One region of the Pseudoalteromonas sp. SG44-8 genome, then DNA from elsewhere that is predicted to be linked to it. Evidence: predicted binding sites of a transcription regulator. Region 1 holds the regulator's gene; each other region holds the start of a gene.
What was found. Region 1 encodes LexA, which represses DNA repair genes until DNA is damaged. Its sites were predicted from a motif close to TACTGTATNNNNATACAGTA; they were not measured.
Positions count from the first base shown of each region.

Region 2: the regulator LexA is predicted to act here: its motif matches at 1,331-1,350, upstream of H5163_RS08070 (YebG family protein).
Region 3: the regulator LexA is predicted to act here: its motif matches at 1,354-1,373, upstream of H5163_RS08840 (SulA-like leucine-rich domain-containing protein).

Region 1 covers NZ_JACJEQ010000020.1:22,323-25,611, reverse strand. Annotated here, with positions in the region: gene ctaD (cytochrome c oxidase subunit I) at 1-124, opposite strand, end outside; gene coxB (cytochrome c oxidase subunit II) at 124-1,266, opposite strand; gene lexA (transcriptional repressor LexA) at 1,688-2,305, opposite strand; gene H5163_RS14900 (hypothetical protein) at 2,380-3,174, opposite strand.
Region 2 covers NZ_JACJEQ010000007.1:81,681-84,969, reverse strand. Annotated here, with positions in the region: gene putP (sodium/proline symporter PutP) at 1-895, shown strand, start outside; gene H5163_RS08070 (YebG family protein) at 966-1,280, opposite strand; gene H5163_RS08065 (ComEA family DNA-binding protein) at 1,542-1,838, shown strand; gene H5163_RS08060 (DUF6170 family protein) at 1,855-2,157, opposite strand; gene dsbB (disulfide bond formation protein DsbB) at 2,157-2,669, opposite strand; gene nhaB (sodium/proton antiporter NhaB) at 2,793-3,289, opposite strand, start outside.
Region 3 covers NZ_JACJEQ010000008.1:57,782-61,070, reverse strand. Annotated here, with positions in the region: gene H5163_RS08845 (YchJ family protein) at 389-868, opposite strand; gene H5163_RS08840 (SulA-like leucine-rich domain-containing protein) at 909-1,343, opposite strand; gene H5163_RS08835 (sel1 repeat family protein) at 1,568-2,023, opposite strand; gene H5163_RS08830 (NCS2 family permease) at 2,151-3,289, shown strand, end outside.

The DNA.
Region 1 (3,289 bases):
AATATAAGCTACCGATATCTTTATGGTTAGTAGTATAAAGCCAGCGTTTAAAACCTTTCGCAGGATGATGATGTCCATCATGGTGTGCAGCTTGATCATGTTGTTGCTCTGTTACGCTACTCATTATTTAGCCTCCGAAGTTGCATCAATCGCGGCTTGTATCTGACTCGGTTGAATTACATCCCCAGTGTCATTGCCCCATGCATTACGCTTATAGGTGATCACAGCTGCTAGCTGCTTGATTGATAACTGCTTGTCAAATGCTTGCATAGCGGTACCTGGGCGACCATGAAGCACTACATCAATATGATCTTTAATATCTCCTAATACTACCGGACTGCCTTTGAGCGCCGGGAAAACCCCCGGTAAGCCCATACCTGTTGGTTGGTGACACGCAGCGCAACTGGCCATATAGACTTGCTCGCCGAGTGTCATTAATTCTTCTTTTGGTAATGTTTGATCTAATAATGCAGCATCAGCAATTGCAGCGTTTGCTTTTGCCTGCTTAGCTTCGCTCAGCCAGTTTGCAAATGCTTGCTCAGATTTAGCTTCAACCACCACAGGCATAAAGCCATGATCCTTTCCGCATAGTTCTGCACATTGCCCTCGATAAATGCCCTCTTCATTAATTCTGGTCCAAGTTTCATTGATAAACCCAGGGTTAGCATCTTTTTTCACTGCAAAATCAGGCACCCACCAAGAATGAATAACGTCGTCTGAGGTCATTAAAAATCGTACTTTTTGATTAATTGGCAACACCAAAGGTTTATCAACTTCAAGCAGGTAATTAGGGTTTTTATTTGCAAGATTAGTTATTTCATCTTGAGGTGTAGCAAGCATTGAATAAAACTCAACATCTTCACCCATGTACTCATAATGCCATTTCCATTGAGAACCAGTAATTTTAATCGTGAGATCAGCTTTACTAGCATCTTCCATTGCAATCAAAGTTTTTGTCGCAGGAATTGCCATACCAATTAAAATCACAAACGGGATTGCCGTCCAAAGGATTTCAACTTTAGTACTTTCATGAAATTGGGCTGGTTTTGCCCCTTTAGATTTACGGTGGTGGATCAGTGCCCAAAACATCACGGCGAACACGATGACCCCAATCACACAACATATAATAAATATTGTCATGTGCAGCTGATAAACATCATTACTTATATCTGTTACGCCCTTACGCATATTAAACTGGCTATTAGCCAATACTTGCTGCGGTAGAACAAACAATATAAGCCACAAGGTAGAGCTCAATTTACCCATGTGACGGCTCCTTTAAATGCTATTGCAAAACGCAAAGCGAAAAGGCGGCACAGCTTTATTCGCGCCAATTCGTTATTTTTTATTGTTACTGAATATTAACGCAACCCTAAATTATGCTATTGAGCAAAATTGTTAGACTTTTAAAGTAGCTGTTAACACAGTGTATTAACCAATTAGTTAAAAAATGAACAATTAGCAAGTTTTAAGAGCAATTAAATTCTTTTTTGGTGCATAAATAACAGCTAAAAATCAGCGCGTTATTTTGTAATTAGGGATAATATTAGAGGGCTAAAAGTAGCTGACAAGTAGATTTGATAGGGCTTAGGACGCTATAGCTAAGTATAAAATCTAGCCATTAAAGCGGTAAAAAATTAAATGCACCAAACTTCACCAATTTGGTGCAAAATATAGATCAAAAAATTTACATCCAATCAGCGTTGCGGATCACCCCAACAGCTAACCCTTCAATATTGAAAGATTCATGTTCAAGATCCACTTCAATCGGTGAAAATTCATCGTTTTCAGCATGTAAAAAAACTTTTTTACCTGCTTTTTCAAGGCGTTTTACTGTTACATCGTCATCAACACGGGCAACCACCACTTGGCCATTTTCAGCAACTTGAGTGCTGTGTACTGCCAATAAATCGCCATCCATAATACCAATGTCTTTCATACTCATGCCTTGCACACGCAGTAAAAAATCAGCAGCCGGTTTAAACAAGAGTGGATCTATTTTGCAATGACTTTCAACATGCTGCTCTGCCAAAATAGGCTCACCAGCGGCAACTCTGCCTATTAGAGGTAAACCAAGTTGTTCCGGCTCATCCTCTTCAACTAACTGAATACCTCGACTAGCACCGGGCTTCATTTTAATAACGCCCTTTTTCGCTAATGCCTTTAAATGTTCTTCCGCTGCATTAGCACTTTTAAAACCTAACGTTTGCGCAATCTCAGCACGGGTTGGCGGCATACCGGTATCTTTAATAAAAACTTTAATAAGTTCGAGAATTTGAGCTTGGCGATTCGTTAATGGGCGCATACAACTGGTTTTCCATACAGTACATTTAACTGTGAGTATATACAGTTATCTGAAAATCGCAAATATAAATTGGCTTAAAATCGCGCCGTTAATAACAAGCTCATACTATTTAAACCACTTCCAGAATCAAGCGCAGATCCAAGACCAAACTTTAATGCTACATGTTGATTAAACCAATATTGCGTTTGCAGTTCATAGTTGTCTTTTAGATTTTTCTGATTCCGAATATTGGCAACGACTCCCACTGACCATGCTTGATTTACATAATAAACCGCCTGCCCCTGCACATAACGATAACGCCCTGCCAATTGCTTTAGCTCTAAATCCCAACCTTGATTGCTAACTATATTTGTCCAACGAACATAAGGAGCATAAGTCCATTCAACCGCGACTCTTTCATTATCTTTGCCAAACCACATATCATGGCGCTCTAAGCGACTGTAATATACATTGAACCCTAGTTGTAACTGCTCATTCATTTGCTTACCAACAGCGGCACTCACTAAATAATCAGTATTTTGCCAATAGCTATTATCCTCACAGAGGCGCTGCGCGCTGGCACTAATAACTAATCCTGCGGGACCATAGATGGCAGCATCGGCATTTAAATAGCTAAAATCATCATTAGCAAACCCACCAATAGCATAATTATTGACTTGATTTAAATACGCTTTTAGCTCGTATGGACCAGTCAAAGATTCAAGATCTTGCGCAAAATATCGGTATCGTGCGCCTAAAAAAGATTCATCTAAACCAGCTAAATCGGTAAAACCAATATCGAGTTGATGTTGGGTACTAGCAACAGCCTGCGGCTGAGCAACAAGGCTCATTAATAATATTGCACCACATCCAAATACCTTTACTTTCATCCTTAAGATCCATTAACAGTTAGATAATATAGGTACATTTTATCTATTTTTATGATCTTAACTGTAGGAAAATGTTTAAAAGTGTAGACTGATTTAGTAAATAACTTAGTGAGGT
Region 2 (3,289 bases), on a different contig from region 1:
GCCAGTGTTAGACACACTTACTAATGCCAGTTATGACTTGCTGTTAAGCGCTCCGAAAGAGAGCGAAGTCCACTCTCTTAATATGTTAGATTGGTTTGCAGGCGGTTCAACCATCGCTATTATTTCTGCAATGGCATGGGGCTTAGGTTATTTCGGTCAACCGCATATCATAGTGCGTTTTATGTCAGTACGATCTGTTAAAGATATGCCTACTATGCGTCGTATTGGTATGTCGTGGATGACCTTATCAGCAATTGGTGCAGTGTTAACAGGACTATTTGGTGCTGCTTACATGATCGAAAATCAAATGTTGATTGACGATAAAGAAACGATATTTTTAGTATTATCTGAATTGGTTTTCCATCCACTTATTGCCGGCTTTTTACTTGCTGCTATTTTAGCTGCGATTATGAGTACTATTTCATCTCAGTTATTGGTTTGTTCAAGCTCTTTGACTGAAGACTTCTACAAAATTTATTTAAACCGTGATGCATCACAAACCGAGCTGGTTTTAGTTGGTCGAATTAGTGTACTACTCGTTGCATTATTTGCTATTTATTTGGCTTATGACCGCGACAGTTCTATTTTAGATTTAGTAAGTAATGCGTGGGCAGGTTTTGGGGCTGCGTTTGGCCCGTTAGTATTACTTAGTTTATATTGGAAGCGAATGAATCTACAAGGTGCGATCAGTGGTATGGTTGTGGGTGCAGGGACAGTGTTGATCTGGATATATGCGCCAATCACCATAAATGGAGAGAGTCTCAGCAGTATCATTTATGAAATTATACCGGGCTTTATACTTGCAACAATTGCAATCATTACAGTGAGCTTATCAACAGCGCCACCAAATAAAGAGATCACCGAATTATTTGATGAAGTTGAACGAGGGCTATAACGAGTAATAATTTTTATAACTAAAAAAGGGCAATTAATTGCCCTTTTTTAGTTAGTTAACTTATGATTTTTTAGCTTGCTTCTTTATCAGTGCTGGCTTTAATTGACGCTACATTTTCTTTTTTTACTTTCGCCGTTGGTGCTTTCTGTATTGCCTCTTTGCCGCCTTTAAGTACATTCATAAAGTCGTCTTTACTTTTAGCAATCTCAAGTGCGAGCGATTCGATTTGTTGTTCGCTTAGTGGTACATCAACTTTCTCAAGCATAACCTCAAGCGACTCTGCTATATCAAGCATTTTGTCATACGCGTCAGCTTCTTTTTTAGTAGTAAACGTCATACGCTCGACTCCGTTTCTCTCTACAACATATTTAACAACAACAGCCATGATTTCTCCTGCCAATTTGCTTGGTGAATAACAAGTTCACCTTGATTGATTACTGTTTTTATGTACAGTAATTGTTTATTGGTCTTTTTGCAAGTGAACATTTTTATTTTTTACTATTAGGATTTGACAAAGAGGTACAACTTTACTTTATTTAAATAGTCGCACTTTTTTAGTATGACTTTATTTGGAAGTAGTCCAAAAGTGAAGGCATTAAAGTCAACTATTAATTGAGTCCACGTATGGACATCATGGAGGAGAAACATGAAGTTTTTAACTTTAATAGTCGTAGTGCTTGGCTTGGCTATATCATTGCCTAGTGGTGCCGCTGTAACTAAAACCGAAGCTACTGAAAGTATGGGTAAAGTTCAGTTAGTCAATGTTAATCAAGCAACAGTCGAGCAGCTTACCCAGCTGCCAGGTATTGGTAAATCAAAAGCACAAGCGATAGTTGATTACCGTACCGAGCAAGGCAAATTTAAGTCTGTTGCAGATCTAGCGCAGGTGAAAGGTATTGGCGATAAATTAGTCGCTAAACTGGATGGCAAAGTTACATTTTAAAAAACTACAGGGCGAATTATTCGCCCAGTTCAAATTGCTTTATAGCCTTGCTCAAATAGTGTTTAGAGAATTGAATTTCAACAGGGGTGGTTAACAACGGGTAACTTAACCCAGCCACCAGTAATACAGGAAGTAACAGCCAACCTTCGATATACGCTAATGATAGAAATACTGGGATCAATAAAATCAGCTTTATAATACGCAAACTGATTTTTTGCATTGGAGTTAACATACTCACTGCAATCGCAATTATTTGCTGACGTTGACGTATTTTAAACGATTTTAATTGCGTTACTTGACTTGAAAATAATGCAATCATCACAGCGACTTTTTAATTATTAAACGACTTACTACAACGCTTATCAGTATCAGAGTAAATACCGCAAAAATGATCTCCATCCATGCTGGCATACTTAACCCTGCAAATTGCCAATCGATGTTGCCACAGTCTCCTGTCGCAGCAAAAAAATGTGGCATCCAGTCATGTAATGGTAATGGAAAATTAGGCTCGAATTCGCAGCTAAACGCAAAGGGATCGGTTGTCGTTTGCATATCAATATGTTGGCGTGCAATTAAGTAACCCCAAATACTAGCAACTGCCCATGCTGAAAATGCTGTTATACGGCAAATTAAATTGGTTGGTCTGACTGCGCCGACTAACCCTGCGGCTAGTAACCCTAGCATGGCAGTACGTTGATAAATACACATAATGCATGGCTCTAAGCCCATTTGGTATTGGAAATACAATGCGATTAATTCAAAAATAAAAGCGCTAAAAGCGAGTAGTAACCAAGCACTGCGTTGTTGGGCTAAATTTGCTAACCAAGTCATAAAATATCCAGTCTATAATTTGTGGATGAATTATGACTTAGTCATTAAACTACGCGCAAGGATAAATATGATTTGTAACAATAAAAAAGCTGCCGAAGCAGCTTTATTTACTGTTTGGATTATTTAATGCCCAGAACTTCCTATACTTTGTAAGCTTGCACTATGGTGCTCAATCCAGCCCCATTGATAGAATAAATCAGTCATTTCACTTAGGCCAAGATATGTCCCTGCTAAGCCAACAACCGTTAGCACTATGGTATAGGGGAGTGCCATGTAAACCATACGACCGTAGGATAATCGCAATACGGGAGCAAGGGTCGATGTTAGTAAGAATAAAAATGCAGCTTGACCGTTAGGTGTGGCAACACTTGGTAAATTTGTACCGGTATTAATTGCCACCGCTAATAAATCAAATTGATCGCGGCTAATTTGCCCTGCTTTTAATGCTGCCGCCACTTCATTAATATAAACAGTGCCAACAAAGACATTGTCACTGACCATCGAGAGTAGGCCATTTGCGACAAAAAACATAACTAACTGTAATTGCCCTTCAAATGTCAGTACCCAAGTTATTACAGGAGTAAATAAGTGTTGGTCAATAATGACTGCAACGATTGAGA
Region 3 (3,289 bases), on a different contig from region 1:
ATCTAGGAGTGATTTAATCATGACAAGAGGTTTGTAACCTAGTTGGATCGATAACTGCTACCGCGTTATTCTACTGGCGGAAGTAATCTGAGCTTCGGATAATAAATCCATCTCCAGCGGCTATTTTTCAATGTTAACTGCGTTGAATTTACTTGTAATAGGCATGCTATTGACGCGTAAATTCGCCTTATTTTCCCTGAAAATTTCGGCTGGAGAGTAAAAGTAATATTAGTGCTTTAAATCAATGCGTTAGAAAACACATTAACCAAAATTTAGGTTAAGCAACAAAGAGTTAATCGCACTTAGACAGACCACGTTGGGTCGCGAGTTTTTTGAATTTATGATTATTTATAAATACTTACGGTAAAAACTACACTCTAAGAAAGTGTTACACGCTGTGGCATTTTTTATATTTTTTACCGCTACCACACGGGCATTCATCATTGCGGCTAATTTTTATATCTGCAACAGGGAAGATATCACCATCGAGATAACGCCACTGCCCATCTTCTTTTATGAAGCTTGATTTTTCATGTAGTTGGCAAAACAAGTTTTGATAAAAATAGCTAACACAAAATTCAACACAACCAGTGTATTCTTGCTGGTCTGCACTGATCACTGCTAATTTTATAAAGCGGCAACTATTAGCAAAATCAGCAATTTCTTTGATTGGGTTTGCTGCTTGTTTTTCTTGTGCATAAGTTTGGTAAATATACTTAGCATTTTTTAAAGCATAAGCAACAAAGCGAGAGCGCATTAGTTGCTCTGGGCTTGTTGCTTGTATATTGCCTGAGTGCAATTTTTCACAGCAATCGCTATAGCTTTGTTCGCTGCCACATAAGCAAAGACTGTCAGTGAGTGAGGTCATAATTAAAATACGCTTTATTAAAAAACGGCATTTTAACAGCTTATTGTGCTAATGCTATCTCTGTAGCTTGTTGGGTTTTAGTAAAACAGTATAGTTTTGCACTCGCTTGGTCTAACTTTAATGACAGGTTAGCTATTTGATTGTCTTTCACAATGTCTGTCCAGGTGATCACCGCTGCAAAGTTACCGTTATGTAGTGCTGAATTTAGTACATACTCTAAATTAACCAGATGCTTTTGCCTAATCACTAATAGTTTACTGGTATCAATAGAACATGAATCAAGTAAAGCTTTACTTGGTACGTGATCCGGTGCAATCAGTAACGTCCATGCGTTTTTATTATTGTAATGGTGTAACACCTTTAGAAGTTCAAAAGTTGCAGAGATCTCATCTTCTATCTGAATCAAATTTACTGATGCGCTTAAATTATCTTGTTGATAGCTTTTAACTGTTCTGATGGTAATTGGCTGTAACATAAGTTTCACTCACTGGTTGTTTATACAGTACTCATATACAGTAGTTTATACAGTGTTTGTGTGCAAGTGTTTTTTGCTATCTTTTTGAACGATTTTTAAATTTATTTGATACCATCAGCTTTGAAAATGTGCAGAAAATTAAATAATACTATACAAAACAATGTATTAATTATTTAAATTGAGGTGGCAATTGATTTTAACGAAAAGGGTAGATTAGTCCCTTTTCAAGGTGAGTTGGGGATCAGGTGAGCAAACTGCTGTTGGTGTATTTGTTCATACAGTGTTGCAGCATAACACTGGGCATCTTTAAAGCGGCGGGTGGCTAGATGTTTACGTAAATCAGTTAAGGCGGTTGTTGCAGGCTCATAGCCTTGGCTACTGGCTAAACTTAGCCATACTGCGCCATGAAAAACACTAGTAGGTACGCCTTGGCCTTTGATAAAAAATAATCCTAGATAAAATTGGGCTCGCTGATTACCTGACATTGCAGCTAAGCGCATCCATTTAGCAGCGAGAGGAGGTTGATCATTTTTTAAATAATACAGGGCTTTATTAACAGTGTTATCAGGAGTATCAGCTTTAACCGCACTGTGTGGGGCTTTGCTCGGTTGGGTGATAAACGATAATACGTTTTCTAACTGTTGTTCTAAATCTAAGCCAATTGGCGAGGTATCTGTCATAGTGCCACACATATTATTGTTGTCATTTACCTGCTCAGTTTAGTCTAATATCAGGTTAATTGTCCTGTTATTCTTGAAATATATGATAAAATCACGCAATTATTGTCATCTAAAATGAAACTCACTTATGCTCGACGCGTTATTTAAAATTAGCGACCACAACTCGACTGTGCGCCGCGAATGTATTGCCGGCCTCACTACCTTTATTACTATGGTTTATATTGTGTTTGTCAACCCTGCTATGTTGGCTGAAGCTGGTATGGATCAAGGTGCTGCGTTTGTGGCAACTTGTATTGCTGCGGCTATTGGCTGTTTTATCATGGGCTTTTGGGCAAATTATCCGTTAGCTTTGGCTCCTGGTATGGGGCTTAATGCCTTTTTTACTTATGGTGTTGTGTTAGGCATGGGCTATACCTGGCAAGCAGCATTAGGGGCTGTGTTTATGTCGGGCTGTATTTTCTTGTTCCTGAGTTTGTTCAAAGTCAGGGAGTGGATAATTAATGCTATTCCATTGGTGTTAAAGCAAGCCATTGCAACAGGAATTGGAGCGTTCTTAGCGTTAATTGCGCTTAAAAATGCCGGGATCATTGTGGCCAGCCCTGCAACATTAGTGCAACTGGGTGATATAACGGCTGCCGGTCCATTGTTGGCTATTTTTAGCTTTTTTGTTATTGCAGCGCTACTTTATCGTGATTTTAAAAGTGGTGTTTTGATCAGCATTTTATTAGTAACTGTGATCGCGCTAAGTCTGGGTTTGGTAGAGTATCAAGGCGTGATATCTATGCCTCCTTCAATTGCGCCTACTTTTATGCAACTTGATTTTTCTGCGGCGTTTGAGTTGTCAATGCTTAGCGTCATTTTTGCATTGTTGTTCGTTGATTTATTTGATACATCAGGCACCTTAGTTGCGGTAACTCAAAAAGCAGGTCTTGCTGATGAACAAGGTAATATGCCTCGTTTAGGACGAGCATTAAGTGCTGATAGCGCCGCAACCATTGCCGGTTCAGTATTGGGCACTTCGACCACAACCTCATATATAGAGTCAGTTGCAGGAGTATCTGTGGGTGGCAGAACCGGACTTACAGCTGTGGTTGTAGGAATGTGCTTTTTATTGATGATGTTTTTTGCACCCTTGGCGAAAATGGTGCCAGCTTATGCAACTGCGGGAGCTATTTTATATGTGTCGGTGCTAATGCTACAAAACCTCAAGTTTGTAAATTGGGATGATATGACAGATGCCATTCCAGTGAGTGTGGTATTATTGAT